4 regions of the Streptomyces sp. NBC_01142 genome follow, and region 3 is predicted to be linked to each of the others. Evidence: riboswitches for the same ligand, from Rfam matches in the RefSeq annotation. Region 3 holds a riboswitch; each other region holds the start of a gene.

What was found. A riboswitch is a leader RNA that binds a small molecule or an ion and turns the genes downstream of it on or off. The one in region 3 is predicted to bind cyclic di-AMP.
Region 1: linked by a shared signal. The riboswitch ahead of OG883_RS30515 (M23 family metallopeptidase) and the one ahead of OG883_RS02695 (C40 family peptidase) in region 3 are both predicted to bind cyclic di-AMP.
Region 2: linked by a shared signal. The riboswitch ahead of OG883_RS12495 (M23 family metallopeptidase) and the one ahead of OG883_RS02695 (C40 family peptidase) in region 3 are both predicted to bind cyclic di-AMP.
Region 4: linked by a shared signal. The riboswitch ahead of OG883_RS08035 (M23 family metallopeptidase) and the one ahead of OG883_RS02695 (C40 family peptidase) in region 3 are both predicted to bind cyclic di-AMP.

The regions. Positions count from the first base shown of each region.
Region 1 covers NZ_JAPEOR010000002.1:2,858,265-2,865,458, reverse strand. The annotation lists gene OG883_RS30525 (hypothetical protein) at 1-134, shown strand, start outside; gene OG883_RS30520 (PP2C family protein-serine/threonine phosphatase) at 408-1,595, shown strand; cyclic di-AMP (ydaO/yuaA leader) riboswitch at 1,853-2,010, shown strand; gene OG883_RS30515 (M23 family metallopeptidase) at 2,022-3,083, shown strand; gene OG883_RS30510 (aldo/keto reductase) at 3,287-4,234, shown strand; gene OG883_RS30505 (PrsW family intramembrane metalloprotease) at 4,298-5,593, opposite strand; gene trmB (tRNA (guanosine(46)-N7)-methyltransferase TrmB) at 5,750-6,613, opposite strand; gene lhgO (L-2-hydroxyglutarate oxidase) at 6,794-7,194, opposite strand, start outside.
Region 2 covers NZ_JAPEOR010000001.1:2,736,728-2,743,921, forward strand. The annotation lists gene OG883_RS12480 (alpha-galactosidase) at 1-1,164, shown strand, start outside; gene OG883_RS12485 (IS110 family transposase) at 1,225-2,421, shown strand; gene OG883_RS12490 (GH36 C-terminal domain-containing protein) at 2,429-2,578, shown strand; cyclic di-AMP (ydaO/yuaA leader) riboswitch at 3,346-3,501, shown strand; gene OG883_RS12495 (M23 family metallopeptidase) at 3,506-4,489, shown strand; gene OG883_RS12500 (SGNH/GDSL hydrolase family protein) at 4,683-5,474, shown strand; gene OG883_RS12505 (carbohydrate kinase family protein) at 5,573-6,451, opposite strand; gene OG883_RS12510 (TetR/AcrR family transcriptional regulator) at 6,545-7,165, opposite strand.
Region 3 covers NZ_JAPEOR010000001.1:528,726-535,919, reverse strand. The annotation lists gene OG883_RS02705 (M23 family metallopeptidase) at 43-1,554, shown strand; gene pcrA (DNA helicase PcrA) at 1,725-4,178, opposite strand; cyclic di-AMP (ydaO/yuaA leader) riboswitch at 4,612-4,775, shown strand; gene OG883_RS02695 (C40 family peptidase) at 4,778-5,977, shown strand; gene OG883_RS02690 (hypothetical protein) at 6,256-7,194, shown strand, end outside.
Region 4 covers NZ_JAPEOR010000001.1:1,730,974-1,738,167, reverse strand. The annotation lists gene OG883_RS08050 (GNAT family N-acetyltransferase) at 1-282, opposite strand, end outside; gene OG883_RS08045 (HPr family phosphocarrier protein) at 457-738, shown strand; gene OG883_RS08040 (GntR family transcriptional regulator) at 921-1,598, opposite strand; gene OG883_RS08035 (M23 family metallopeptidase) at 1,867-2,637, opposite strand; cyclic di-AMP (ydaO/yuaA leader) riboswitch at 2,650-2,814, opposite strand; gene OG883_RS08030 (pitrilysin family protein) at 3,043-4,431, opposite strand; gene OG883_RS08025 (pitrilysin family protein) at 4,428-5,786, opposite strand; gene OG883_RS08020 (DNA topoisomerase (ATP-hydrolyzing) subunit A) at 5,945-7,194, shown strand, end outside.

The sequences.
Region 1 (7,194 bases), on a different contig from region 3:
CGCTGCTCGCCCTCTGCGCCCTGCTGATCGGTGTCTGGCAGGGCGCCGGCGGCGGTGGCGGTGGCGGCGACGGGCGCGTGCTCGCGCCCGCCGGCCTGGTCGGGGTCATTGCCCTCGGGGTGGACCGCGGCTGACTGCAGCTGACCGGTGCCGACGGGGCCGATCGGAGCCGACCGGAGTCGGCTGGGCGCCGTGCTCCGTGCGCTCCGGCCCTGGCCCGTACGCGCTCGTCTGCTCCCGTACGCCCCAGGCTGCCCCCCCGTACGCTTCCGTCCGTCCCCATCTCCTGTCGCCCACTTGGCCGAAGGCGAGTCGCCGCCCGGCGCCGCTGCGGCCAGCCTGGGTAGGGCGAAGGGCGCGGTTCCGTCCGCAGCCGTGGCCGTGGGTGGACTGGCAGGAGAACAGCGGTGGGGCAGCGAGACAAGGCCGGCATCAACAAGGCTCGCCGCTTCGTCCGGGCGCTGCCCACACTCTTGATCATCGGCGGGCTGGTCTACGACCTCGCGACCCCGCCCCAGTTCACGGCCGCGCCGCTCTTCTCGGCCGCTCCGCTGATCGCCGCCCCCTTCTTCTCCTGGCGCACCACCCTGCTGACCGGCATCGCGGCGGTCGCGGCCGTGCTCGGCCTGCACATCTACAACGGCACCATCGGCCGCGTCCCGGCGTACACCGAGCTGTTCACCGTGCTGACCGTCGCCGGGTTCGCGCTGCTCATCAACAGGGTCGTGATGCGCAGCGGCGAGCGGCTCGCCTCCGCCCGCGTCATCGCCGAGACCGCCCAGCGTGCCGTGCTGCCCACCCCCGTCGACCGGATCGGCGGGTTGCAGGTCGCCGCGCGGTACGAGGCGGCGCAGGCGGACGCGTTCATCGGCGGCGACCTCTTCGCCGTACAGGACACCCCGTACGGCGTGCGGCTGGTCGTGGGCGACGTCCGCGGCAAGGGGATGGAGGCAGTCGAGGCGGTGGCCGTCGTCATCGGGGCGTTCCGGGAGGCCGCCGAGCAGGAGAGGTCGCTGGAGGGCGTTGCCGAGCGACTGGAGCGTGCCCTGGCCCGTGAGGGGACACGGCGGGACACCCTTGACATCTTCGAGGGGTTCACCACGGCCGTACTCGCCGAGGTCCCGCGCGGCGGGGGCGTGGTGCGGGTGGTGAACCGGGGGCATCCGCAGCCGCTGATGCTGTACGCGGACGGGGACCTGGACATGCTGGAGCCGACCGTGGCCGCGCTGCCGCTGGGGATGGGCGACCTGGGGATGCTGCCGGACCGGGCCGAGGAGCATCCGTACCCCGCCGGGGCCACGCTGCTCCTCTACACGGACGGGCTCTCCGAGGCGCGCGACGCGGACGGCGTCTTCTACGACCCCGCCGGGCGGCTCGGCGGCCGGATCTTTCCCGGGCCGGAGGAGCTGCTGGACGCGCTGGTCGCCGACGTGCGCCGGTACACGGGTGGCCGGTCCACGGACGACATGGCGCTGCTGGCGGTCAGCCGCCCCGCGGAAGGGCAGCAGGACCGCCGCAGGACCGTGCCGGTCGTCAAAGCCGAAACGACCGTCCGGGTCGGCACGGCGGACAGGGCCGAGGAGCGGGAGACCTGAGGATCAGCAGACCTGAGGATCAGCAGATCCGCACGGTGCGTAGTCGGAAGATACCCCTCCGCATAGCATGTGATGCACCGTCAGATACGGAGCCTGCCTGAGGGGCGATCAAGTCGCCCGCTTCCGGCCCCTTGTGTCCCGGTAAGTCGTGATCAAAGTCGTTAATGATCACTCGGAACAGCTTGGAATCCGGCCCCCGAGTCTATTAACGTTCGATAACGCAGCGCGGTCGTCCCAGTCGTCGCAAGAGACGGCACCGTGCGCACGCGCCGAATCCCGCAAGGGAACCGGGGAACCACCAATTGGGGTGAATCGGGCATTCTTTGCCGCTTTTTTTCGGCGGCCGAGGCGCTCGTAGGAGACCTTCCTGCTCCGAACCCGTCAGCTAACCCGGTAGGCGAGAAGGAAGGAAAGGAGCACGCCTCCGTGGCGTCCAACAAACCTGCCCCCGAAGCACCCTTCGCGACTGACTACTTCGGTGACGAGGGAGCGGAGCGGACTTGGGAGGAATGGAACCCCACCGAGGACTCCGTCCGTCCGGTGCGCGGTCGGCACCGTGTCCTGAAGCAGCGCGGCGGACTCGCGCGTAGCTCCACGGTCCTCGGCGTCGGTGTGATCGCAGCGGTCGGCGCGGGCGGCATCGCCACCGCGCAGGACAAGCCTGCGGTCTCCATCTCGCTTCCCGACTCGATCTCGGACAACCTCCCCGACGCCAAGTCCCTGCCGGGCGTGGGCTCCCTGATGTCCGACGACGCCGACGGCGATGCGGGGATCGCGAACGCCGCCCCGCTCACCGCCATGACGGTTGCCGCCGACACCGGCTCGGGCACCACGGGCGTAGCGGACCAAGGCTCGAGCAGCGCGGGTGAGGCACTGCGCGCCCGCATCCTCCAGCAGGCCGAGCAGCAGCAGGCCGAGGCGGACGCCGAAGCGAAGGCAGCCGCTGAGAAGCTCGCCGCCGAGAAAGCCGCGTCCGAGGCGAGGAAGCAGCAGAGCGAGGCGGAGGCCAAGGTCGAGGCCGAGAAGCGGAAGGCCGAGGAGGCCGCGGCGGCCAAGGCCGAGGCTGATCGGCTCGCCGAGCTTGCCAAGAGCTACGCCGTCCCGCTCTCCTCGTACACGATCACCTCTACCTTCGGTCAGTCCGGTTCGATGTGGTCCTCCGGGTATCACACGGGTCTCGACTTCGCCGCCCCGACGGGCACGCCACTCAAGGCCGTGCACGGTGGCACCGTCAAGTCGGCGGGCTGGTCCGGCTCGTACGGCTACCACACGGTGCTGGAGCTCGAGGACGGTACGGAGGTCTCGTACAGCCACCAGTCCTCAATCGCCGTCAGCGTCGGGCAGAAGGTCGGCACCGGCGATGTCATCGGTCGCGTGGGCGCCACCGGCAATGTGACAGGGCCGCACCTCCACCTGGAGGTTCACACGGCGTCCGGCGACGGCGTCGACCCGATGGCGTGGCTGCGCGGCATGGGCCTCTCCGTCTGAGTCCCTGTCCCTGCCCGGGGACTTGTCCGAGTACCTGTCTCCACGGCATGTGAGCACTCCGGCACTACGGCAGCCTTCGTGGTGCCGCGCGCAGCTCTCGTATTCCCCGGCAGCCCTGGCGTACACCCCCGACGCCAGGGCTGCCGGGCTGTGCGGGCCCGCCGGCCGGAATAGCCCGCCCTGGTACGGCCGTTGATCAACGCATGATGTCACTCCGTACCCTCGGCTCCTCCGACCTCGCCGTGTTCCCGCTCGCCCTCGGCGGCAACGTTTTCGGCTGGACGGCCGACCAGGCGCAGTCCTTCGCCGTACTCGACGCCTACACCGCCGCGGGCGGCAACTTCATCGACACCGCCGACAGCTACTCCTCGTGGGTGCCGGGCAACGCAGGTGGCGAGTCCGAGACCGTCATCGGCGACTGGCTGGCCGCGCGTGGCAACCGCTCCGAGATCGTTGTCGCCACCAAGGTCGGCGCCCACCCCCAGTACAGGGGCCTCTCCGCCACGACGATCAAGGCCGCGGCCGAGGCGTCGCTGAGCCGGCTCCGTACCGACCGCATCGACCTGTTCTACACGCACTTCGACGACCCGTCCGTCCCGGTCGAGGAGATCATCATCGCCCTCGACCAGCTGGTGAGGGAGGGCAAGGTGCGCGCCATAGCCGCCTCCAACCTCAGTGCCGAACGGCTGCAGGCGTCGCTGGACTTCTCGGAGCGCGAGGGGCTCGCTCGCTACGTCGCGCTGCAGCCGCACTACAACCTCGTCTCCCGGGAGACCTACGAGGGGGAGCTCCAGGACACGGCCGCCCGCGCCGGACTCGCCGCCGTCCCCTACTACGCGCTCGCGTCCGGTTTCCTCACCGGCAAATACCGGCCGGATACGTCGGTGGACAGCCCGCGGGCCGGGAGTGCGGCCAGGCACCTGCAGACGGATCGGGGCCTCAAGGTGCTCGCCGCGCTCGACACCGTGGCCGGGGCGCGCGGCGCCGAGATCGCGACTGTTGCGCTGGCCTGGCTGGCCGCGCAGCCGACGGTCGCCGCGCCGATCGCCTCGGCCCGCAGGGTGGAGCAGCTGCCCGCCCTGCTGGCCGTCGCGGACCTGGAGCTGACGGCGGAGGAGCTGGCCGAGCTGACGGCGGCCGCTGCCCCGTAGCGGGCGGGACGGGGCGACGGGCGGGACGGGGCGTAGTGGCCGTACGGGCCGGGTCGGGAGTAGCTAGTAGCGGTACGGGTTGTGGCCGCTGTAGTCGCGGTGCGGCGGCGGCACCCGCACCCGGCCCGTCGCCCGCGCCGCGTACGTGAGCGCCGGACCGGCCGCCTCCTTGCGCTGCCACAGGTGGTGCAGCAGTTCCTGCTCGCGCGCCATGAAGTCCGGGCCCGCCGCACCCCGGCGGGCCCGATGGCGCAGAAACGCCAGGGAGGTCGCGAACCGCTCGTACTCCGACACGGTGTGCGCGGCGGCCGGTCCGTACCTGTGCCGGGCGAAGTCGCGCGCCATCGTGCGCGCCCGCATGGAGGAGAGGGCGCGCGGCTCCGCATCCGTCAGCCAGCCGGCCGCGGCGTACGCGGGCAGTTCGGTGGATATCGTGTGCAGTTCGCGCTGCCGCGTCCAGATCGCCAGCCAGGTCAGCAGGCCGAAGGCGGGGACCATGAACGCCCCGTACACGGCGTAGAACCCCCACGGGCCGAAGAGTGACGCCGAGGCGTTCCACAGGGCGTGCATGCCCATCGCGAGGGCGAGTCCCAGCAGCGGCAGGACGACCCGGCGGATCCTCTGGCGCTGCGCGGCGAGCGCGGCGATCCCGAAGCCGATACCCGTGAGCACGGTGAAGAGCGGATGCGCGAACGGTGACATGACGATCCGTACGAAGAAGGTCGCGGCGGTCACCGAGGCGAGGCCCGAGGTGCCGATCTCCTGGTCCTCGCCGAAGGCACTGCCCAGGTAGAGGATGTTCTCGGTGAAGGCGAAGCCGGTCGCGGTGATGCCGGCCACGACCACGCCGTCGACGATCCCGGTGAAGTCCCGTCTGCGGAAAATGAAGATCAGCAGGACTGCCACGGCCTTTGCGCTCTCCTCGACGACCGGAGCTATGACGGTCGCGCCGAGGGTGTCCGCGCTCGCCGGATCGGCGGTGGCGGTGGCTATCCAGCGGGTCGCGAAGGTGTTCGCGATGATCGCGACCAGGGCTGCGGCGCAGGCGCCCCAGGCGAAGGCGAAGAGCAGATTCCGCCAGGGGCCGGGCTCGACCCGGTCGAGCCACCGGAAGGCGGCCACCAGAAGCGGGACGGGCAGGGTCGCAAGACCGAGGCCGACCAGGAAGCCGTGGGTGCCGGTCTGTTCGCGGACGAGCGCGAGGATCATCAGACCGGAGAGGGCGAGGAGCGTGATCAGCACCCCGGCCCGTACCGCCTTGCTGCGCCAGAGCCGGGACGCGCGGCGGGGTTTGTAGCGCCAGTGGGCACGCTCCGGCACGGCGTCGAACAGCGGCTGCTGCTCGCACGCCGGAACCACCGGATGCGGTGGGGAGTGGTGCGGGGGCGAATCGGACACCCAATGACCCTAACGAGGCGCACTGACAACTGGCGATGACGTCCGCGGTACTACTGGGGGTTACACGTCGAATGGTGTGTCGAGTGGTGCGTCTTGTGTGTCGAGTGGTGCGTCGGGTTATGCGCCGAGTGGTGCGTCCCGGTGTGCTTCGGGGGATATGTCGTGGTGTGCGTCGGTTTGACCGTCGGGGGGCGTGTCCCGCAACGGGCGGCGGAACAACAGGTCGTGGACCTTGTGCCCCTTGTCCAGGCCCTGCCCCTCGAAGCGGGTCAGGGGGCGGAAGCCGGGACGGGGAGCGTAACCGCCGTCCTCCTGGGTGTTCTCGAAGTCCGGGTGCGCGGAGAGGACCTCGAGCATCTGCTCGGCGTACGGCTCCCAGTCGGTGGCGCAGTGGATGACCGCGCCGGGCTTCATGCGCTGTGCCGCGAGGGTGAGGAACTCGGGCTGGATCAGCCGCCGCTTGTGGTGCCGCTTCTTGGGCCAGGGGTCGGGGAAGTAGACCCGCAGCCCGTCGAGCGAGCGGGGCGCGAGCATCTCCCGGAGCAGGATGATCGCGTCGCCGTTGGCCACCCGGATGTTGGACAGTCCGTTCCGCTCCGCGAGACCGAGCAGATTGCCCTGGCCGGGGGTGTGGACGTCGACGGCCAGAATCCCGGTGCCGGGGTCGTCGGCGGCCATCTGCGCGGTGGCCTCGCCCATCCCGAATCCGATCTCGAGGACGACGGGCAGCCCGCCGAACATCTTCTCCAGATCAAGGACGCGGTGCCCGTCGATGTCCATGCCCCAGGTCGGCCACAGTCGCTGCAGCGCATCGGCCTGACCGACGGTCACACGGCTGCGCCGCGGCTGGAAGCTGCGGATGCGCCGCTCATGATGCGACCCGGCCGGATCGGCGGCGGGCCCCCCGGGAAAACGGGGCTCGCCCTTGGCGCGGACAGGGGGCTGGGGGGCGTCGGGGGTGGAGTTACGGAGCTCAGACACAATGCCCTGATTCTACGGCGCCGGGCCGAGCCCTCTCCTCGGCCGGGGCGGCCATGGGCGGCCATGAGTGGCCTTGGGTGGCCATGCGGACGGACGGACGGGCGGACCTGCGGAGGGGCGGGCGGAGGGGCGGAGGAACGGGCGGACGGGCGGCGCGGGCCGGGGATCCGCGCTCGCCCGCTATCTCCCGGCCCGCGCCCGCTGTCCGTCCGCCAGGGCCGTCAGAGCCCTGCGCGCCACCTCCCTGCCGATCGGGAGAGACGCCGTCGCCGCCGGGGACGGGGCGTTCAGCACATGCACCGTCCGTGGGGCCTCGCGGATCAGGAAGTCGTCCGCCAGCGTTCCGTCCCGCAGTACCGCCTGCGCCCGTACGCCCGCCGGGGCCGGTCGCAGATCGTCCTCCGTCACGGCCGGCAGCAGTCTGCGCACCGCCGTCGTGAAAGCGCGCTTCGACAGCGAGCGGTGCAGCTCCCCGGCGCCGTACCGCCAGTGCCTGCGGGCTATCCGCCACGAGCCCGGCCAGCCCAGCGTCTGAGCCATTTCCCGGGGGCGGACCGCCGACCAGCTGTAGCCCTCGCGGG
Region 2 (7,194 bases), 2.2 Mb from region 3:
GAGCAGCAGCGGGAACTCGCCCGGCGGGCCGCGGCCATGGGCGTCGAGCTCTTCGTGGTGGACGACGCCTGGTTCGGGCAGCGGACCAGCGACCGAGCCGGACTCGGCGACTGGACCCCCAGTGCCGAGCGTTTCCCGCGCGGCCTCACGCCGCTCGTCGGCGAAGTGCACGCGCTGGGGATGCAGTTCGGGATCTGGGTCGAGCCGGAGATGGTCAACGCCGACAGTGAGCTGTACCGCGCCCACCCGGACTGGGTGCAGCACCATCCGGGGCGGGCGCGGACCGAGTTCCGCAACCAGCTCGTGCTGAACCTTGCCCGCGAGGACGTACAGGTCTACCTCTGGGAGCAGTTGGACGGGCTGCTGAGCAGCGCGCCCATCGACTATGTGAAATGGGACTTCAACCGCTGCTTCACGGACGCCGGCTGGCCCGGCGAGGAGTATCCGCAGAAGCTGTGGGTCGCGCATGTGCATGGGCTGTACGCGCTGCTGGACCGGCTGCGGGCCGCGCATCCCGGTGTCGCCTTCGAATCCTGCTCGGGCGGCGGCGGCCGGATCGACCTCGGGATCCTCTCCCGGACCGACCAGGTGTGGACCTCCGACAACACCGATCCGCTGGACCGGCTCGCCATCCAGGACGGCTTCACGCAGCTGCACCCGGCCCGGGTCATGGCGGCATGGGTCACCGACAGTCCCAACCTCCAGCTCAATGGCCGCGTCAGCACCCTGCGATTCCGCTTTGTCAGCGCGATGGCAGGAGTGCTCGGGGTCGGCGGCGATCTTGCGGAGTGGAGCGAGGAGGAGCTCGCCGAGGCGCGCGGCTGGGTGGATCTCTACAAGAAGATCAGGCCCCTCGTTCAGCACGGCGAGCTGCACCGGCTGCGGGCGCCCGAGGGCGGGCTCAGTGCCGTGCAGTACCTGCTCGGGGACGAGACCGTGGTTCTGGCCTGGCTCCAGGCGCAGCACTACGGAGAGCAGCCGCCGAGGCTCAGGCTGCTCTACCTTCTTGATCGGGTTGGTCCTCCCATTCGTAGGGTGAGGACACCCAGGGGTGTCGGGTGTGGCTATCAGGCTGCTGCCGACGGTGGCTTCCCTCGCTTCGCCGCCCGGCGCCCCACGACGACTCGGCCGCCGATTAGGAAGTGCGAACAAGTCGCTGAGTAGAGCAATGCCGGCGAGGTCGTCCGTGGTACGAACCGTACGAATACGCATGGCAGGAGCGCGATGAGCCGGATATGGGTGGGCATCGACAGCGGCAAGGGCCATCATCACGGCCTTGCGATGGACGCCGACAGCAAGACATTGCTCTCGCGGCGGGTCGCCAACGACGAGCCCGAGCTGCTGAAGCTGATCGGTGACGTCCTCGACCTGGCCGACGGCCGTCAGGTCACCTGGGCCATCGACATGACCGGGGGCGAGCCCGCGCTGCTGCTGGCCCTGCTGGTCAGCCACGGCCAGGAGGTCCTCTACATCCCCGGCCGCCTGGTCAACCGGGCCTCCGACGGCTACCGCGGTGAGGGCAAGACCGATGCCCGCGACGCCTACGTGATCGCCGACCAGGCCAGGATGCGCCGCGACCTGCGGCCCATCCGCCCCGGCGACGAAGCCGCCATCGAGCTCAAGCTGCTGACTGGACGCCGTGCCGACCTTGTCGAGGACCGCACCCGCGTGGTCAACCGCCTTCGCGGCACCCTGATGAGCATGTTCCCGGCCCTGGAACGGGCCCTGGACGTGACCAACGCCGGACCGCTCAAGCTGCTGACGGGCTACCAGACCCCGGCCGCGATCCGCCGCACCGGCACCTCGCGGCTGACCAAGTGGCTGGCCAACCGCAAGGTCCGTAACGCGAGGGCCCTGGCCGAGGCGGCGGTCGGGGCCGCCGAGCGCCAGCACACCTCGATCCCAGGGGAGAAGACCATCGCCAGGCTGGTCCACACCCTGGCCGAGGAGGTGATGACCCTCAACGAGCAGATCTCCGAGATGGACAAGCTCATCGAGGGCCGGTTTCGCGAGCACGAACTCGCCGACATAGTCCAAAGTGTTCCGGGCATCGGCACCGTGCTCGGTGCGGAGTTCCTCGCCGCCATCGGCGGCAGCCTCGACGAGTTCGACTCCCCGGACGCCCTGGCGGCCTTCGCCGGTGTCGCTCCCGCGCCGCGTGACTCGGGCAAGGTCAGCGGCAATCTCCACCGGCCCATGGCATACCACCGGCGATTGCAGCGGGTGTTCTACACCTCCGCGCTGGTCAGCATCCGATGCGATCCCAACTCCCGGAAGTTCTACGACCGCAAACGCGCCGAGGGGAAGAAACACGTCCAGGCCGTGCTCGCCCTCGCCCGCCGACGCGTCAACGTCCTATGGGCCCTGATCCGCGACCGACGGTGCTACCAGGTCGCACCCCCAGTGACACCGGCTGCTTGACAACAACATTAGGAAGCGCGGAATCGATCCCTCGGCGGCGTACGAATGCCTGGACACCAAAGCCGTCCACCGCGGAGCCGTACTGCTGCACCACGGACTGCACACCGGGCTGAAAGGTGACATGGACGCCACCGTGATCCGGCTGCGGCGCCGCTGACCGGGCCCGGGCCGTCACCGGCATTCTTCGCAGCAGGGAACCGGGCGTATCCCGCTCCAAGGAATTGCGGCGACTTCCGCGTCCGGCGCCCACCGAGATTTTCCCGGCGCCGATGAGCAATCCGGTCGCCACCGGCCCCGGTGGTCGGCATGTACGCGGAAAACGCCCGGCTGGATTTGCCCTCGGCGATACCGCATTCGCCACGACGGCCAGAAGGCTTCCGCGGGTCGTCCCGAGGACGGCCGTACAGGCTCGTCGCGACGGTGACCGACGTCACCCGCGGGCTGCTGCCGCCGGCTGCCCGACAGGGAGGCAGTGAAGGGTGATTCGTGGCGGTTTGTCCGATTTTGAGGTCGGGGTCCTTGCCCGTACGGAGGGGAGGTCATGGTCGAACCGGATGACCGCCCCGGTGAATTCCTGCGGTCATAGCAGGTATTGAGGCTTCGGGTGGCAAGTGGGGGTGAACGTCATTAAATGATGCTTCTGTCCGTATTGGACGATTCGACATAACGTGCCCCATCTACAAGGGAGATGGGGCCTGGCTCGTGAGCAGGATCATATCCGTGACGGTGTGTGGTGATTCTGTGGAGGCGAATTCCGTTGTCAGGGGGAAAGTTGGGCTGCTGAGTCCACGGAGGGTGACCGGAATTCTGCGGACATGTCACAGGGATCATTGGCCCGCGAATGTGATGGCTTGTACCCGCCCGACCGACTCGCTTACGGTCACCGTCAATCCGGACGGACCGCCTCATCCTGCCGCCGACCGGAATTCGAACCCACCCACGTGTGGCAGGAGCGGGGGACCCAGGTAGTACGCCGATTCCGGAGTTCCGGAGCGGCTTGGGGTGAAGTCGTGCAGCAGCGCGACCGGGCATCTCCAGCCCGAACCCGACAGCTCACCTCGCCGGCGCCGGAGAGGAATGCGCCATGCCCGCAAAGGGTAAGCACCGCCGTCCCAAGTCCAACCCGATCACCCGCGGATTCGTCGCCGCAGGTACGGGTGGCGCCGCCATCGCACTTCCGCTCATCGGTGCCACCGGCGCCCACGCGGCAGGCAGCACGACGCCCGCCGCCGCGCCGGAGAAGGCCGTGACCGCCTCCTCCTTCTCCTCCGCCTCCAGTGCCGCCGCGGCACCCGCGGCGCAGAAGAACGCCGCCCCCACCGTCTACTCCGTCGTCTCCGGCGACTTCCTGTCGAAGATCGCCGACGAGCACGACGTCCGCGGCGGCTGGCAGAAGCTGTACCAGGACAACCGTGAGGTCGTCGGTGACGACCCCTCGCTGATCCACCCCGGCCTCAAGATCACGATCGGTGCGAAGTCGAAGGCCAAGGCCCCGGAGAGGGCCGAGCCGAAGGCCGAATCGAAGCCCGAGTCGAAGCCCGAGCCGAAGCCCCGTTCGGAGAAGAAGGCCAAGTCCTCGCCCAACTCCGCCGCGGACTCGGCCTCGTCGTCCGCGCCGCAGCCCTCGTCCAATGACTCCGGCAGCGGTGCCGCGCGCGGCTCAGGCTTCACCGCCCCCGTCGACGGCGCGAGCATCAGCACCGCCTACCGTGCCTCCGGCGCCATGTGGTCCAGCGGCTATCACACCGGTGTCGACTTCGCCGCGGCCTCCGGCACCAGCGTCAAGTCCGTCGGTGCGGGCACCGTGGTCTCCGCCGGCTGGGGTGGCTCCTACGGCAACGAGGTCGTCATCCAGCACAGCGACGGCAGCTACTCGCAGTACGCCCACCTCTCCTCCCTCTCTGTCTCCTCCGGCGAGAGCGTGACCGGCGGCCAGCAGATCGGCCTCTCCGGCTCCACCGGAAACTCCAGCGGCCCGCACCTGCACTTCGAGATCCGCACCGGTCCCAGCTACGGATCGGACGTCGACCCGCTTGCCTACCTGCGCCAGCACGGCGTGTCCATCTGACGTCTGCTCACCTCTCTGACGTCTGGTCACCGCTCTGCGCTGACGACTTCTCCCCTCGCGCCGCCGTCCCGTGGTGCGAGGGGAGTCGTCGTATTCCGGGTTGGTCGAAACTTGACCGGTGGTATAGATCACCCCTCGTCAACCCCTCCTTACGGTCGCGTAGGTCACATCCATAAGGGAAAGATGTGGTCTTGTGGCAGACGATTCGAGAACAGGGAAAAATGGCATATTCGGGTCGTACGCGGCGATTGGTGACAGTTTCACCGAAGGTGTCGGAGACCCGGGCCCCGATGGGATGTACGTCGGCTGGGCGGACCGTTTCGCGGTCCTGCTCGACGACCGCATGCCGGAGCACACCTTCAGGTACGCCAATCTCGCGGTACGCGGCCGTCTTCTCGACCAGATCGTCGAGGAACAGGTCCCCAGGGCAAGGGAACTCGCCCCGGATCTGGTGACGTTCTGCGCGGGCGGCAACGACATCATCCGGCCCGGCAGCGACCCCGACGACGTCGCGGAGCGCTTCGAACGGGCGGTCGCCGACCTCGCCGGTGCGGTCGGCACCGTCATGGTGACCACCGGCTTCGACACGCGCGGAGTGCCGGTCCTGCGCCATCTGCGCGGCAAGATCGCGACATTTACCGCGCATGTACGGTCCATCGCCGACCGCTACGACTGCCCCGTCCTCGATCTGTGGTCGCTCAAGTCCGTGCAGGACAGGCGTGCTTGGGACAGCGACCGGCTGCATCTGTCACCCGAGGGCCACACTCGGATCGCGCTGCGCGCCGCCCAGGTACTCGGGCTCGACGTGCCGGCCGACCCCGACCAGCCGTGGCCGCCCCAGCCGCCGCGCGGCGCGCTCGACGTGCGTCGCGACGACATCCAGTGGGCGCGCGAACATCTCGTGCCGTGGATCGGGCGCCGGCTGCGCGGCGAGAGCTCCGGCGACCATGTCGAGGCCAAGCGCCCGAACCTGCTGCCCCTGTGACAGCCGGCGTGCGGGGTGCGGCAGACCTGTCCCGCTGACCGGGCGCACGGCCCGGCCCCGGGGCGGTCGAAGCGGAGCGAGGCGTACGAACCAGCGCGTCAGGCCCCGGCGGCCGACAACAGCTCGGCCTGGCCGATCGGCGTACTGCCCTCTCCCGTACAGGCATACGCACCCGCCACCGCGCCGAGGCGGGCGCTCTCCTCCAGGCCGAGGCCGGACAGCCTGCCGTACAGAAAGCCGCAGACGTAGGCGTCGCCCGCGCCGTTGGAGTCGACCACCGGGGCCGGCGGAGCGGTCGCCGGGATGGGGCGCGGGGTGCTGCTGCCGTCGCGGGTGAGGAGATACGAGCCGCCCGCGCCCGCCGTCGCCACCACCGCCTGCGCCCGCCCCTCGCGCAGGATCTCCCGCATCACCGACGCTATGCGCTCGCCCGCGCCCGCCGCGCTGAGGAAGACCAGGTCCGAGCGGAGCGCGAACTCCCGGTGGTGGTCGGCCAGTCCGTCCCAGTCGTGCAGATCGGTGGAGACCGGGACGCCCAGCGCCTCGATGTCGTCGTAGAGGAACCGGGTGAAGTTCGTGATCGAGAGATGTACGTGGCGGGTACGCCGCAGATGAGGGAGATAGAAGTCCCGCGGCATCCGCAGGTCCGCGGGATCGCGGGCGTCGTAGAAGGACATCCGGCGCCCCGAGGAGTCGACGAGATTGACCGCGCGCCGCGTCCCGGCCGGGGAGATGAGCGGCTCGAAGTCCACGCCGCCCGCGGCGAGATGCTCACGGACCTGCCGACCGGGCCAGTCGTCGCCGATGTAGTCGAGGAAGGTGACATTCAGCCCGAGGGCCCGGCAGCCCAGGGCCACGTTGCCACCGGTGTGGCCGGGCCATTCGCGGATCGGGCCCACCCCGACGGAGTCGGCGAGCGGAACCGGCAGGGAGTCGACCCGGACGACCGAGTCCACCCCACTGCCCCCGATGACCAGCACCCCGTGAGGGAGATGGTCCGTCTGCTGATGTTGCGGCTGCTGAGACACAGTTACCCAGTATGGGGGTGCGGGTGGGATCCCGGGGGCCGTTCAGCGTGCGGCAGCGGTGAGCGCGGCGCGGTCGAGGCCGAGTTCGCGGGCGAGCGCGTCGTCGGTCCACTCCAGCATCGCGGCGCGCGACAGTGACCCCGCGTACGAAGTCATCTGCACGGCCAGCCCGTCCAGAAAGGCCGTCAGCCGCCAGGCAACGGACGCCGGATCCTCGCAGCGGAACTCACCCGCCGCCGCGCCCTCCGCGATGACCTCGGTCAGCGCGGCCTTCCACTGCTGGTCGAGATCGCGGGCGACCTCCCGCAGGGCCGGCTCGCGCAGCGCGGCCGCCCAGCCCTCGATCCACAGCCGCCAGCCTTTGGCATGCCCCGTCGGCGCGTACCAGCGGACCGCGGTACGCAGTCGGCGCAGGGCGGAGGTGCGGCGGCCCAGCAGTTTGCGCAGATGTGCGAGGTCGCCGTCGGCGGCGTAGGTGAACGCGGCCGCGACGAGCTTCTCCTTGGTCGAAAAGTGGTAGAGCACCAGGGCGTTGCTCACCCCGAGGGCCGACGCGACGTCGGCGATCCGCACGGCGGCCACACCTCGGGCCTCGATCTGTTCGACGGCAGCGCTCAAAAGCTCCTCACGCCGCTCCGCCACGCTCAACCGCACTCTTGTCACGTCGTCACCCTACACAGCGATCTTGGATA
Region 3 (7,194 bases):
CCCCAGACCCCAGGTCCTGCTGCCGAGGCGAGAGAGAAGTTGGTGAACGACCAGCACGCCCACGCCGGGTACGTCGGATACGACGGGTACTCCACTGGCAGCTTCGACACCGACCCGCTCTTCGGTGCCCTTCCGGGCAGTTACGAAGCGGGCCACAGCGGTCAGTACGACGCGAGCCAGTGGGGCACCGGTTCCCACCAGACCGCCGGCTCCGGCTCCGACGTCTACGCCGCGCAGCAGGAACAGTCGACTCAGCAGGCACAACAGCCGCAGTACGACACCACTGGCCAGTGGGACGCCGACGCCTGGAACCAGACGACGCAGACGGGCCAGTACGAGACGGCCGCGGCAACGTTCGCGTACGACACGACCGGACAGTGGGCGGCGCCCACCTTCGAGACCGGCGCGTATGACGCCACCGCCTGGAACTCGGGCGCGGAGAGCGGCTACCAGTCCGCGTACAACGAAGCCGTCGTACCGCACCAGTTCACGCCGGAGCAGGAGTTCATCCCCTCTCCCGAGTCCGCGGCAACCGACTTCACCACCGAGTTCAGCACCGAGTTCGTGGCCGACGCCGGGTACGAGAGCGCGGCGGAGTTCCAGGGCACGGACCTTCAGGCAGATCCTCAGCCCGAGTTCGAGTACCAGAACGAGTGCCAGAACGAGTACGAGTTCGAGTACGAGAGCGCGGCGGAGCACGAACCGGAATCCGAACCGGAACCCGAGGCCGATTCGGGCCCCGAGGTGGAGCTCCTCACCGCCGCCGTCCCTGTCACTCCCCGGCCGGTCCGCCGTTCCGGCGGAAGCCGCGGCCGACGCCGTACCCCAGCCAAGCGCTCGGCCCTCCTCACCGTCGCCGTGCCCTCGGCCTGCGTGATGGGCGTCGCCGGCATCGCCGCCGCCTCCGTCGGTGGTCTCGGCGCCACTGGCGGCGAGACCAAGGACGAGACGACCAGCCTGGCGGCCGCCGATCCGGCCTCCGTCAAGCCGGTCGCGGCGAACAACAAGATGGACACCCAGCTCGCCAACCTCAGCGCCGACGCCCGCGACTTCGGCGACCGCGCCTCCCGCACCCAGGAGCGCATCGATCTGAAGGCGCGCCAGGCGGCGGAGAAGAAGAAGCGCGAGGAAGAGGCCGAGCGCCGCGAGGCACTTCGCCCCAAGTTCATGCTGCCGGTGAAGCAGGACGGCCTCAGCGCGTACTACGGCCAGGCCGGCGTCAACTGGATGTCCGTCCACACCGGCATCGACTTCCCCGTGTCGTACGGCACCGAGGTCATGGCGGCGACCGACGGCACCGTCCGTACGCAGTGGAACAGCGCCTACGGCAACATGGCCATCGTGACCGCCGCCGACGGCACCGAGACCTGGTACTGCCACCTCAGCAGCACCAAGATCCGCTCCGGTTCGGTCAAGGCCGGCGACGTCATCGCGTACTCCGGCAATTCCGGTAACTCCACCGGACCGCACCTCCACTTCGAGGTACGACCCGGCGGCGGCTCGGCGATCGACCCGCTCCCCTGGCTTCGCAGCCACGGCCTCAACCCGACGTAGCGGCCCCCTCGGCCGATCCGACGCAGCGGCCCCCTCGGCCGACCCCGACACAGCAGCCCCCTCGGCCGACCCCGACACAGCGGGCCGCCCCTACGCCGACCCGACGCAGCAGACCTCGATCCGGCCCGCGCCCGGCCCGGCGGAACGGGCCCGGGCGCAGGAACCGAACCTCAGAGCTTCTCGACCGGCGCGTACCGCAGCAGCAGGCGCTTCGGCTTGGTGTCCCCGAAGTCGATCGTCGCCTGCCCGTCCGCGCCCGACCCCGTCACCTCCACCACGGTCCCCAGGCCGAACTGGTCGTGCGTGACCCGGTCTCCGACCACCAGCGAGATCACCGGCTTGTCGCTCGCGCGCCGCGTGGCGAAGCCCGACGCACCGCCGCCCGCCCCGCCCGACCGCGCGCGCGAGGACGACAGCGACGACGAGATGCCCGACGTGGGCCCCGCGGGCGCGGCCATCGGCCCCGTCCGCTTCCACTCCAGGTGGTGGCCCGGGATCTCCTCAAGGAACCGCGACGGCGGGTTGTACGAGGGCTGGCCCCACGCACTCCGCATCGACGAGCGGGTCAGATACAGGCGCTCGCGGGCACGCGTAATGCCGACGTACGCCAGCCGCCGCTCCTCCTCGAGCTCCTTCGACTGGCCGAGCGCGCGCATGTGCGGGAAGACGCCGTCCTCCATGCCCGTCAGGAACACCACGGGGAACTCGAGGCCCTTGGCGGTGTGCAGCGTCATCAGCGTGATGACACCCGAGCCGTCCTCGTCCTCGTCCGGGATCTGGTCGGAGTCGGCGACCAGCGCCACCTTCTCGAGGAATTCGGCGAGTGTCCCCGTCCCCTCCTCCTCGCCGCGCTCCTGCTCGAACTCGAGTGCCACAGCGGCCAGTTCCTGAAGGTTCTCGATGCGGGTCTCGTCCTGCGGGTCGGTCGAGGCCTGCAGCTCGGCGAGATAGCCGGTCCGTTCGAGTACGGCTTCCAGCACCACCGCGGGGCCGGCGCCCGAGTCGACGATCGTGCGCAGCTCCTCCATCAGCACGTTGAAGCGCTTCACGGCGTTCGCGGAGCGGGCCGCCATGCCGTACGCCTCGTCCACGCGTCGCAGCGCCTGCGGGAAGGTGATCTTCTCGCGCAGCGAGAGCGCGTCGATCATCGCCTCCGCGCGGTCGCCGATGCCGCGCTTGGGGACATTGAGGATCCGGCGCAGTGGAACCGTGTCCTCGGGGTTCGCGAGGACACGCAGATACGCGAGGACGTCCCGGACCTCCTTGCGCTCGTAGAAGCGCACTCCGCCGACGACCTTGTACGGCAGCCCGACCCGGATGAAGATCTCTTCGAAGACACGGGACTGGGCATTCGTACGGTAGAAGATGGCGACGTCGCCGGCCTTCGCGTCGCCCGCGTCCGTCAGCCGGTCGATCTCGTCGGCGACGAACTGGGCCTCATCGTGCTCGGTGTCCGCCACATAGCCGGTGATCTGCGCACCCGCGCCGGCGTTCGTCCACAGGTTCTTGGGACGGCGGCTTTCGTTCCGCTCGATGACGGCGTTGGCGGCGGAGAGGATCGTCTGCGTCGAGCGGTAGTTCTGCTCCAGCAGGATCGTCGTCGCGTCCGGGTAGTCCTCCTCGAACTGGAGGATGTTGCGGATGGTCGCGCCGCGGAAGGCGTAGATCGACTGGTCGGCGTCACCGACGACGCAGAGCTCGGCCGGGTCGTCGCCCTCGCCGCCATGGGGGCCCACCAGCTCGCGCACGAGTGTGTACTGAGCGTGGTTGGTGTCCTGGTACTCGTCCACCAGGACGTGGCGGAAGCGGCGCCGGTAGTGCTCGGCGACGTCCGGGAAGGCCTGGAGCAGGTGGACGGTGGTCATGATGATGTCGTCGAAGTCCAGGGCATTGGCCTCGCGCAGCCGTGCCTGGTACATGCGGTACGCCTCGGCGAGCGTCTTCTCGAAGCCGTCGACCGCCTGGTCGGCGAAGGTCTCCTCGTCGACCAGCTCGTTCTTGAGATTGGAGATCTTCGCGCTGAAGGACTTCGGAGGGAACTTCTTGGGGTCGAGGTCCAGGTCGCGGCAGACCAGGGCCATGAGCCGCTTGGAGTCGGCGGCGTCGTAGATCGAGAACGACGAGGTGAAGCCGAGCCTCTTGGACTCCCGGCGCAGAATGCGGACGCACGCACTGTGGAAGGTCATCACCCACATGGCGTTGGCGCGCGGGCCGACCAGCTGCTCGACGCGCTCCTTCATCTCGCCGGCGGCCTTGTTGGTGAAGGTGATCGCCAGTATCTGGCCGGGGTGGACACTGCGGGTCCCCAGCAGATGCGCGATCCGGTGGGTCAGGACACGGGTCTTGCCGGACCCGGCCCCGGCCACGATGAGCAGCGGCGACCCGGTGTGCACGACGGCGGCGCGCTGCTGCTCGTTCAGCCCCTCGAGCAGGGCGACGGGATCCACGACGGTGCGCGGGGCGCCGTCACGGTGGTACGGGTCCCGGGCCGGGGGCACGTCGAACGTGCCCTGGAAGAGGTCGTCCGGAATCTGCTCCGGAGTCGATTCCTCGGGCGGCGGCGGGTGCTCGTCAGCCGTGGGCTGGAGGTCCGCCAGGAAGCTGTCGTCAAAGAGGCTGCTCATCGCTTTACGAGTCTAGGCCGCCGCACTGACAGCCTGCGGCCGCATCGGGATACGCCGCCAGTCCCGCCACCGATCGGGCCACCGATCCCGTGCACCGATCCCGTCACCGCCACTCGCCCCATGGACCCTGATCACGCTCCGCGCCCGGGCGGATACGCAAGCGCCCGCAGGTCATCCGCACATCAGAGCGGCCTGAGCGGCCCCGAGCAGCTCAGGGCGCCACCGGCGCGCCGCCCAGCCTCGATCAGACCGGATCCGACCTCGATCGTGAAGATCCAAATCATGCCCGCGAACGTGTCCCTGAAACACGGTCACGAAAAAGGTCACGAAAATGTATCAGGCATATCGACCATCAACCTTCACAGCAGGCACACGAATTGGCTAGCGTGCTCGATCAGGTGGACCCGTACCCCCATGGCGAACCACGCCAATCGGGCCATCTGCGCCGAATTCGGGCTTCCTGTAGGGAAGTTCGGAACCGGGGACCCACTATGCACAACCGGGGTGAATCGGACCGTGCCCCACTCGGTCCGTAGGGCGACCTTCCGTTCCGCCCGAACCCGACAGCTAACCCGGTAGGCGGTCCACGGAAGAAGGAGATGTCGGCCTTGGCGTCGCATCGCAAGTCGCGTACCCGTACCGGAATGGCCGGACTACGCAGCAATTCCCCCGCCGTCGGGTTCACGACGGCAGCTCTTGCCTCCGTCACCCTGCTGTCGACGCAGAGCGCCGACGCCGCGCCCGCCGAGCCCAAGCCATCCGTAGAAGAGGTACAGAAGAAGGTCGACGACCTGTACCGGCAGGCCGGCTCCGAGACGCAGAGGTACAACAAGGCGCAAGAGGCCACCGCCGAGAAGCGGCGCGAGGTCGAGGGGATGCTCGACGACGCCGCGAAGCGCACGGAAAAGCTCAACGAGTCCCGTCGCGCGCTCGGCAACTACGCGTCCGCGCAGTACCGGACGGGTGCGGTCACCCCGACCGCCGCGCTGCTGTTCGCGGACAGCCCGGAGTCGTACTTCGACCAGACACAGCTGATGGACCGGATGACCGACCGTCAGCGCAGCGTCATCGCCGACTACGAGACCGAACGGGCCGCGGCAGCCGAGCAGCGCACGGAGGCGACCAAGAGCCTTGAGTCGCTCACGGCCTCCCAGAAGGCCCTGCGCACCAGCAAGCAGGACGTCCAGACCAAGCTGGCCGAGGCGCGCACGCTGCTGTCGAAGCTGACCGCCGAGGAGAAGGCGCGGTTCGCGGAGATCGAGCGCAAGAAGGAGGAAGCGGCCCGCCGCAAGGCCGAGGCGAAGGCCAAAGAGGAGGCCGAGGCCGAGCGCCGACGCCAGGAGACGGAGCGCGAGCAGAACCAGGGCGGCGGTACGGACACGGGAACCGGCACCGGCACCGGCACCGGCACGGGAGCAGGTTCGGGCTCCACCGAGGACAGTACGTACGCGGCCAAGGCTGCCAAGGTCCTCTCCTTCGCCCGCGCCCAGATCGGCAAGCCGTACGTCTGGGGCGCGACCGGCCCGAGTTCGTACGACTGCTCGGGTCTGACCCAGGGCGCCTGGAAGGAGGCGGGCGTGGACCTGCCGCGTACCACCTGGGACCAGGTGGAGGTCGGCAAGCGGGTCGCCACGAAGGATCTGCTTCCCGGGGACCTGGTCTTCTTCTACGACGACATCAGCCACGTCGGGATATACATCGGCGACGGCAAGATGATCCACGCGCCCAAGCCGGGCACGAACGTCCGCGAGGAATCGATCTACTACATGCCGATCTACGGCAGCGTGCGCCCGGCCTGAGGCCGACCGCGGGGCGGGACAGGAAGCGGCGAGCAGAGCTGGACACGTCCCGGCCGGACGGGTGAACGACCGCGCGAAGCCTCTGGTGGAGACGGTTCTCTTGGCCGAGAACCCATCTGCCGGGGGCTTCACCCGTCTTTCATCCCACTCACTCACCTGCCGCGACGAGTGGGCAAAGAGTTCCTGAGCTGGGCGGCCGGCCCAGGAGCCGCTGTGCGATCATGCGGTCGATGACCCTGGGGAGGGGCCATTTCGGTGGTCGATGTGAGGAGTTCAGTGTGAACGCGGGTGGGGAGCAGAGCGGTTCGTCCGTGTCTGACGAGGAGTGGGAGCGGTTCCTCCGGGAGTCGGCGGACGGCAAGCCTGACGCGCCCAAGGAGCCGTCGGCGCGGGCCCGAGTCGTGGCGCGGCGGCTGCGCGAGGAGCCCACGAGGCCAGAGGCATGGCGCACGTACGCGCCGCCCCGGCCGAGGCGGAAGAAAGGCTGGTACGCGGTCGGGCTGCTGGTCTCACTCGCCCTGCTGGTCGTGGCGCTGGATCCGGGGCGGGTGATCGGATGGTTCGGCGGTGGCGGCGAGGCCGGGGGGCCGCTCGCCGCGGAATCGGAACGCCCGGACCAACCGCCCCCCATGGAGCCTGCCCGACGGCCCACGCTCGACGAACCGTTCAAGGGGTCGCCCGCGGCGCGCTGGGTGAGCGGCACGGCCGGGATCACGGTGCCCGCGGCCAGAGCGACCGGGTGGATGAGCACGGCGCAGGTGGAAGGGGCTCTCCGTCGGAGCCGGGACTTCCTCGCCGCGGCCAGCCTGGATCCGGGGGTGCTGCGGGGCGAGCACCCCGGCAAGGCGATCGCGCTGATCAACCCGCATCAGCAGGACGTCCAGGACTTTCTGTCGATCGCGTTCCGCGCACCGAGCAGGAAGAACGACCCGCTGCTGCTCTTCAGCCGCTTCGACAAGGCGCACACGCGCCTCGTCGGGGACGTCGTCAAGACCCGAGGCCGGATCACGTACCGGGAGGGCGAGCGCGGTGCCCTCCAAGTGACCGCCGATGTCACTTACGTGTACCCAGTCGCGCGGGCGGCGACGAGCAGCGACGAGGTCGCGCGCACGATCGTGCGGCGCGAGGTGGTGCTGAACTGGGACGATCCCGCGAAGGTGATCACCGAGCCGGGAACCTTCTCCCTCGTCTCGTACAAGGTCGACACGACCAACGGC
Region 4 (7,194 bases), 1.2 Mb from region 3:
GGCGATGAACTCGCCGCCCACCATGACCGCAAGACCCACCCGGTCCACGTAGTCGTGATGGGTGAAGCGGTGGACGTCCTTGGCGGAGAGCCGGGGGTAGGGCGCGAAGAACCGGTAGTACTTGGACTCGTCCGAGACCTGCTCGTAGAAGCTGACCAGCCGCTCCGCGTCCTCGGTGGTGATGGGCCTGATGCGCGCGGTGCCGCCGTCGCGCAGCACCACGTCCGCCTCCCAGTGATCGGGGTAGGCGTGGTGCTGATCCTGCTCCGGCGGAGGCTGCATGGGAGAAAGCCTACGGCCGAGTCACCGGTCGCGGGGGCCGTTGGTGCGGGGCACTCTGAGGAGGGCCGACGGCCGGACAGCTGCGGCTCCGAGGTCGGCATGGAGCACGCCGCACCACATGAGAGACTGGTCTAGACAACCGCTAGTACGTGCCAAGACTTGAAGGGCAACACCATGGCTGAGCGCCGCGTCAATGTCGGCTGGGCCGAGGGCCTTCACGCCCGCCCCGCCTCCATCTTCGTCCGTGCCGCCACGGCCGCCGGCGTCCCCGTGACGATCGCCAAGGCTGACGGCAACCCTGTCAATGCCGCCTCCATGCTCGCGGTGCTCGGCCTGGGCGCGCAGGGCGGCGAGGAGATCGTGCTCGCCTCCGACGGGGACGGCGCCGACGCCGCCCTGGACCGTCTGGCAAAGCTGGTCGCCGAGGGGCTCGACGAGCTTCCCGAGACCGTCTGATCCGGCTCATTGATTAAGCCCCGGCAGAGCCGTGGTGTCCCGAATTCGGGGCACCACGGCTCTGTTCTTTTCCGGGTCCCAATCCACGGCCGGGAAGTCTCGGCCCATGGCCTTGTCAAATGAATTCGGGCAGCAGAATAGAGCTCCCGCGAATATCTCCCCTTTTGTATACGGCGCGGCTGTTAATGCCGGACGCTCGCCGTGTGTACGGCATGTTGCGAAGTCCTCACCCGCTCCTGGCGGCGCAGCCGGTGGGCGGCGGCGGCCCGTTCGGCATGCAGGGCCGTCAGCGCCCGGGCCCGTTCCCCGTCGCCGCGCGCCACGGCGTCCACGATCGCGCCGTGCTCGGCCCACGACTCGACCGGGTGGGCGGGCTGCTCCACGGCGTACATCCAGGCGATCTTGTGCCGCAGCTGGGTGAGCAGGGCGGTCAGCCCGGGGCTGCCGGAGGCCTGGGCGAGCGTCTCGTGGAACCAGGCACCCAGGGAGCGCAGATCCTCGCCCTGACCGCGGCGAGCGCGTTCCTGCCCCAGTCTGACCAGGCCGCGCAGGACTTTGAGATGCGCCTCGGTACGGCGCTGGGCGGCGCGGGCCGCTCCCAGCGGCTCCAGCAGCATCCGGATCTCCAGGAGGTCGGCGGCCTCCTGTTCGGTGGGTTCGGCGACGCAGGCACCGGCATGGCGGCGCGTGGTGACGAACCCCTCGGACTCCAGGGTGCGCAGGGCTTCACGCACGGGGACCCGGGAGACGCCGTAGCGACGGGCCAGCTGCTCCTCGGCGAGCCGACTGCCGCGGTCGAATACACCGGAGACGATGTCGTCGCGAATCGCCGTGCATACCGAGTGCGCGGGAATGCGCATGACCGAACCTCCGCTTTAATCCGCGCGAAACGCAGCCCATTGATGCCTGTTCGGTAACTCTATTGCAGTGAGGCAGATTTTCCGATGGCAGACCGGAATCCACGGATATCTTCAGGCCAGGACTGCGCCGGGAGCACCGATGCCCGCGGGCCGCACACGCCGAAGGCCCCGGCGGTGAGCCGGGGCCTTCGGTCGGAACGCAGGATCACACGGAGCGCGGATCAGGCGGGTGCAGCACCACGCGGGTTCCGCATCAGGCAGGAGCGGGTCAGACGCTGACGCCGTGCGCGCGCAGGTACGCGACCGGGTTGATGTCGGAGCCGTACTCGGCGGTGGTCCTGGCCTCGAAGTGGAGGTGCGGGCCCGTGGAGTTGCCGGTCGAGCCGGAGACGCCGATCTGCTGGCCCGGGGTGACGCTCTGGCCGACCGAGACGCCGATGGACGCGAGGTGGCCGTACTGCGTGTAGGAGCCGTCGTTCATCTTGATCACGATGTTGTTGCCGTACGAGCCGCCCCAGCCGGCCTCGACGACGGTGCCGGAGCCGACCGCCACGACCGAACTGCCGGACGGGGCACGGAAGTCCACGCCGGAGTGGCTGCCGGAGGACCAGAGCGAGCCGCCGGCCTGGTAGCCGGTGGTGACCTGCGAACCGGAGACGGGGAGCTGGAAGGAGTTCAGACGCTTGCGCTCGGCCTCGCGGGCGGCGCGCTCCTTGGCCTCGCGGGCCTCCTTGGCGCGGGCCTCGGCCTTGCGCTTCGCCTCAGCCTCGGCCTTCGCCTTGGCGGCGGCCTGCGCGGCCTCCCGCTCCTGGGCCTCGGCCTGGTCGGCTATCTGGTCGGCGAGGGAGTCGGCGGCCACGACCTGGGTCAGGCCGGTGTCCTCGACGCCGGTGGCGTCGGAGTCGGCGGCCAGCGCCGGGGAAGCGAGGGTTCCGATGACGCCGGTGGTGGCGAGGGCCGCGACGCCGGCGATGTTCGCGCTCCTGCGCGACATCCGGCTCGGGGCACGGTGCTTCCCGGTGGCACGGGTGAACGCCATGAAGTGGCTGATCCTTTCCTTCCTTCTCGCCTACCGGGTTAGCTGACGGGTTCGGAGCAGGAAGGTCTCCTACGGGCCCCTCCGCACGGGTGCGAAGGCGTCCGATTCACCCCAGGGACTGAATGGGTCCCCGGCTCCCCAGGCTCGCGCCTGACGGGGACTCGGCGATGGCTGCCCGATGCCGCGGATGCGGCGGGCTACTGGCGGACAGCCGGACCGACGCTAGGCGGGCCGTCTTTCAATCGCCAAACAGACAGGCCGTTTTGTAGCGCACGCCACAGGGCAGACAGGCAACCTCTCCCGCAAAGCGGACATAAGACGGAACCCCGACATCGCACCTGACGCCGGGGTTCCGCTTGCTTCTTCAGGTTGTTCGCCGCTTCGGCCGACCGCCGGGGCGATCAATCATCCTGTGACAACGGTCACTTCGCCGATGCCCAGCGCCCTGACCGGCTCCTCGATCTGCGACGCGTCGCCGACGAGCACCGTCACCAGACGGTCCACCGGGAAGGCACTGATGGCCGCGGCCGTCGCCTCGACCGTGCCGGTCTCTGCCAGGCGTGCATACATCTGGGCCTGGAAGTCGTCCGGGAGGTACTGCTCGACCTGGTCGGCGAGCGTGGCCGCGACGGATGCCGCCGTCTCGTACTTCAGCGGGGCGACGCCCACCAGGTTCTGCACGGCGACATCGCGCTCGGCGTCGGTGAGCCCCCCGGCCGCGAGGGTGCGCAGCACCTTCCAGAGGTCGTCCAGTGCCGGTCCGGTGTTGGGGGTGTCCACGGAGCCGCTGATGGCGAGCATCGAGGCACCCGTCCCGTCGGGGGCGGAACGCAGCACCTGGCCGAAGGCCCGTACGCCGTAGGTGTAGCCCTTCTCCTCGCGCAGGACGCGGTCCAGCCGAGAGGTGAGGGTGCCGCCGAGGCAGTACGTGCCCAGCACCAGCGCCGGCCAGACGCGGTCGTGGCGGTCCGGGCCGGTGCGGCCGATGAGCAGCTGCGTCTGTACGGCGCCGGGCCGGTCCACGATCACCACACGGCCGGTGTCGTCGGCGGTGATCGGCGGTACGGGGCGGGGCGCCGCGGTGTTGCCGGTCCAGGTGCCGAGGGTGTCGGCGAGCACGGCGTCCAGGTCGACGCCGGTGAGATCGCCGACGATCACCGCGGTGGCGGTGGCGGGCCGGACATGCGCCTCGTAGAAGGCCCGTACGGCCGGGGCGTCGATCCGCGCCACGGTCTCCTCCGAACCTTGGCGGGGGCGCGACATGCGCAGGGAGGCCGGGAAGAGCTCCTTGGACAGCTGCTTGGCGGCCCGGCGGGCCGGGTTGGCACTCTCGTGCGGGATCTCGTCCAGCCGGTTGCGTACGAGCCGCTCGATCTCGTTGTCGGCGAAGGCGGGCGCACGCAGTGCCTCGGCGAGCAGACCGAGCGCCTTGGGCAGCCTGGAGACCGGGACCTCCAGCGACACACGGACACCGGGGTGGTCGGCGTGCGCGTCGAGAGTGGCGCCGCAGCGCTCCAGCTCGGCGGCGAACTCCTCCGCCGTGTGCTTGTCCGTTCCCTCCGACAGAGCGCGCGCCATGATCGTGGCAACGCCGTCGAGGTCCTCGGGCTCGGCATCGAGCGGGGCGTCGAGGGAGATCTCGACGGCCACCACCTGCTGGCCGGGGCGGTGGCAGCGCAGCACGGTCAGCGCGTTGTCCAGCGCGCCGCGCTCGGGGGCCGGGAACGCCCAGGGCCGGGCAGTACCGGCCGTCGGCTGCGGATGGAAGTCCATGGTCACGGCAGCGTCGGTCACTGGTCCGCCCCCTCGTGCTCGTCGTTCTCGGCGTTCTCGTCGCTGTCGTCGGCAGAGAGGGGCTCGTAGACCAGCACCGCCCTGTTGTCCGGGCGCAGCCGGGCCTTGGCGACCGCCTGCACCTCCTCGGCGGTGACGTCCAGCACCCGCTGGACGGCGGTCAGCGCCAGCTGCGGGTCGCCGAACAGCACGGCATACCGGCACAGTTCGTCGGCGCGGCCGGCGACCGTGCCCAGCCGGTCGAGCCACTCGCGCTCCAACTGGGCCTGCGCGCGCTCCATCTCCTCGGCCGTGGGCCCCTCGGCGGCGAACCGCGCCAGCTCCTCGTCGACCGCTGCCTCGATCTGCGGCACCTCGACACCGCCGGACGTCTTGACGTCCAGCCAGCCCAGCGAAGGCGCGCCGGCCAGCCGCAGCAGGCCGAAACCGGCCGCGACGGCCGTCTGGTCACGGCGCACCAGGCGGTTGTGCAGCCGCGAGGACTCGCCGCCGCCCAGGACGGTGAGCGCCAGGTCGGCGGCGTCGCACTCGCGCGTTCCGTCGTGCGGCAGCCGGTAGGCGGCCATCAGCGCCCGGGCCGGTACCTCCTCGTGGATCTCCTCGCGCAGTTGCTCACCGATGTTCTCCGGGAGCGAGCCGTCGCGCGGCGGCTGCTTGCCGTCGTGGGAGGGGATGGAGCCGAAGTACTTCTCGATCCAGGCGAGCGTCTGCACCGGGTCGATGTCCCCGACGACCGACAGCACGGCGTTGTTCGGCGCGTAGTACGTACGGAAGAAGGCGCGCGCGTCCTCGAGGGTCGCCGCGTCCAGGTCGGCCATCGAGCCGATCGGGGTGTGGTGGTACGGGTGGCCCTCCGGGTAGGCGAGGGCGGTCAGCTTCTCGAAGGCCGTGCCGTACGGAACGTTGTCGTACCGCTGGCGGCGCTCGTTCTTGACGACGTCGCGCTGGTTCTCCATCGACTCGTCGTCGAGCGCGACGAGCAGCGAGCCCATGCGGTCGGCTTCCAGCCAGAGCGCCAGCTCGAGCTGGTGCGTGGGCATGGTCTCGAAGTAGTTGGTGCGCTCGAAGCTGGTGGTGCCGTTCAGCGAGCCGCCGGCCCCCTGCACCAGCTCGAAGTGGCCGTTCCCCTTGACCTGGCCGGAGCCCTGGAACATCAGGTGCTCGAAGAGGTGAGCGAGGCCGGTACGGTCCTTGACCTCATGGCGCGAACCGACGTCGTACCAGAGGCAGACCGCGGCGACCGGGGTCAGGTGGTCCTCGGAGAGCACCACGCGCAAGCCGTTGTCCAGCCGGTGCTCAGTCGCTGTCAGGCCGCCGGAACCGGCCTGCGCTGTGGCCGTGTGACCCATGGGCATGTACGTCCCTTCGATCGCGATACGGAGAAGTCCTGCCACTGTATGCAAGCGCAGTGACACCTGGCGAAGTTCCCGGGTCGCGGTCGGCGTTGTCAGTGGGACGGTCCACAATGGTCGGCGTCAGTTCAGACCTGGTACGCGAAGGAGCAGCAGCCGCGATGGCCCGCCGCAGCACGAAGACCCCGCCGCCGGACGATTTCGAGGAGAAGATCCTCGACATCGACGTCGTGGACGAAATGCAGGGCTCCTTCCTCGAGTACGCGTACTCGGTGATCTACTCCCGGGCCCTGCCGGACGCACGTGACGGAATGAAGCCGGTGCACCGCCGGATCGTGTACCAGATGAACGAAATGGGCCTGCGCCCCGACCGCGGCTATGTGAAGTGTGCCCGCGTCGTCGGCGAGGTCATGGGTAAGCTGCACCCGCACGGAGACGCGTCGATCTACGACGCCCTCGTGCGGATGGCACAGCCGTTCTCGATGCGCCTGCCGCTGGTCGACGGCCATGGCAACTTCGGCTCCCTCGGCAACGACGACCCGCCGGCCGCGATGCGGTACACCGAGTGCCGGATGGCGGATGCCACCAGCCTGATGACGGAGTCGATCGACGAGGACACCGTCGATTTCCAGTCGAACTACGACGGCCAGGAGCGGGAGCCCGTGGCGCTCCCCGCCGCGTATCCGAACCTGCTGGTCAACGGCGCGTCGGGGATTGCGGTCGGCATGGCGACGAACATGCCGCCGCACAATCTGGGCGAGGTCATCGCCGCCGCCCGCCATCTGATCAAGCACCCGGGCGCGGACCTCGAGACGCTGATGCGTTTCGTCCCCGGGCCCGACCTGCCGACCGGCGGCCGGATCGTGGGTCTGACCGGCATCAAGGACGCGTACGAATCCGGCCGCGGCACCTTCAAGATCCGCGCGACGGTCTCCGTGGAGAACGTCACGGCGCGCCGCAAGGGTCTGGTCGTCACCGAACTGCCCTTCGCCGTCGGGCCGGAGAAGGTGATCGCGAAGATCAAGGATCTGGTCTCCTCGAAGAAGCTCCAGGGCATCGCGGATGTCAAGGACCTCACCGACCGTGCGCACGGTCTGCGTCTGGTCATCGAGGTCAAGAACGGCTTCATTCCGGAGGCCGTGCTGGAGCAGCTCTACAAGCTGACGCCGATGGAGGAGTCCTTCGGTATCAACAACGTGGCGCTCGTGGACGGCCAGCCGCTCACCCTCGGACTCAAGGAGCTGCTGGAGGTCTATCTCGACCACCGCTTCGAGGTCGTGCGCCGGCGCAGCGAGTTCCGGCGCACCAAGCGGCGCGACCGGCTGCACCTGGTCGAGGGCCTGCTCGTCGCGCTGCTCGACATCGACGAGGTCATCCGTCTCATCCGGTCGAGTGACAATTCCGCGCAGGC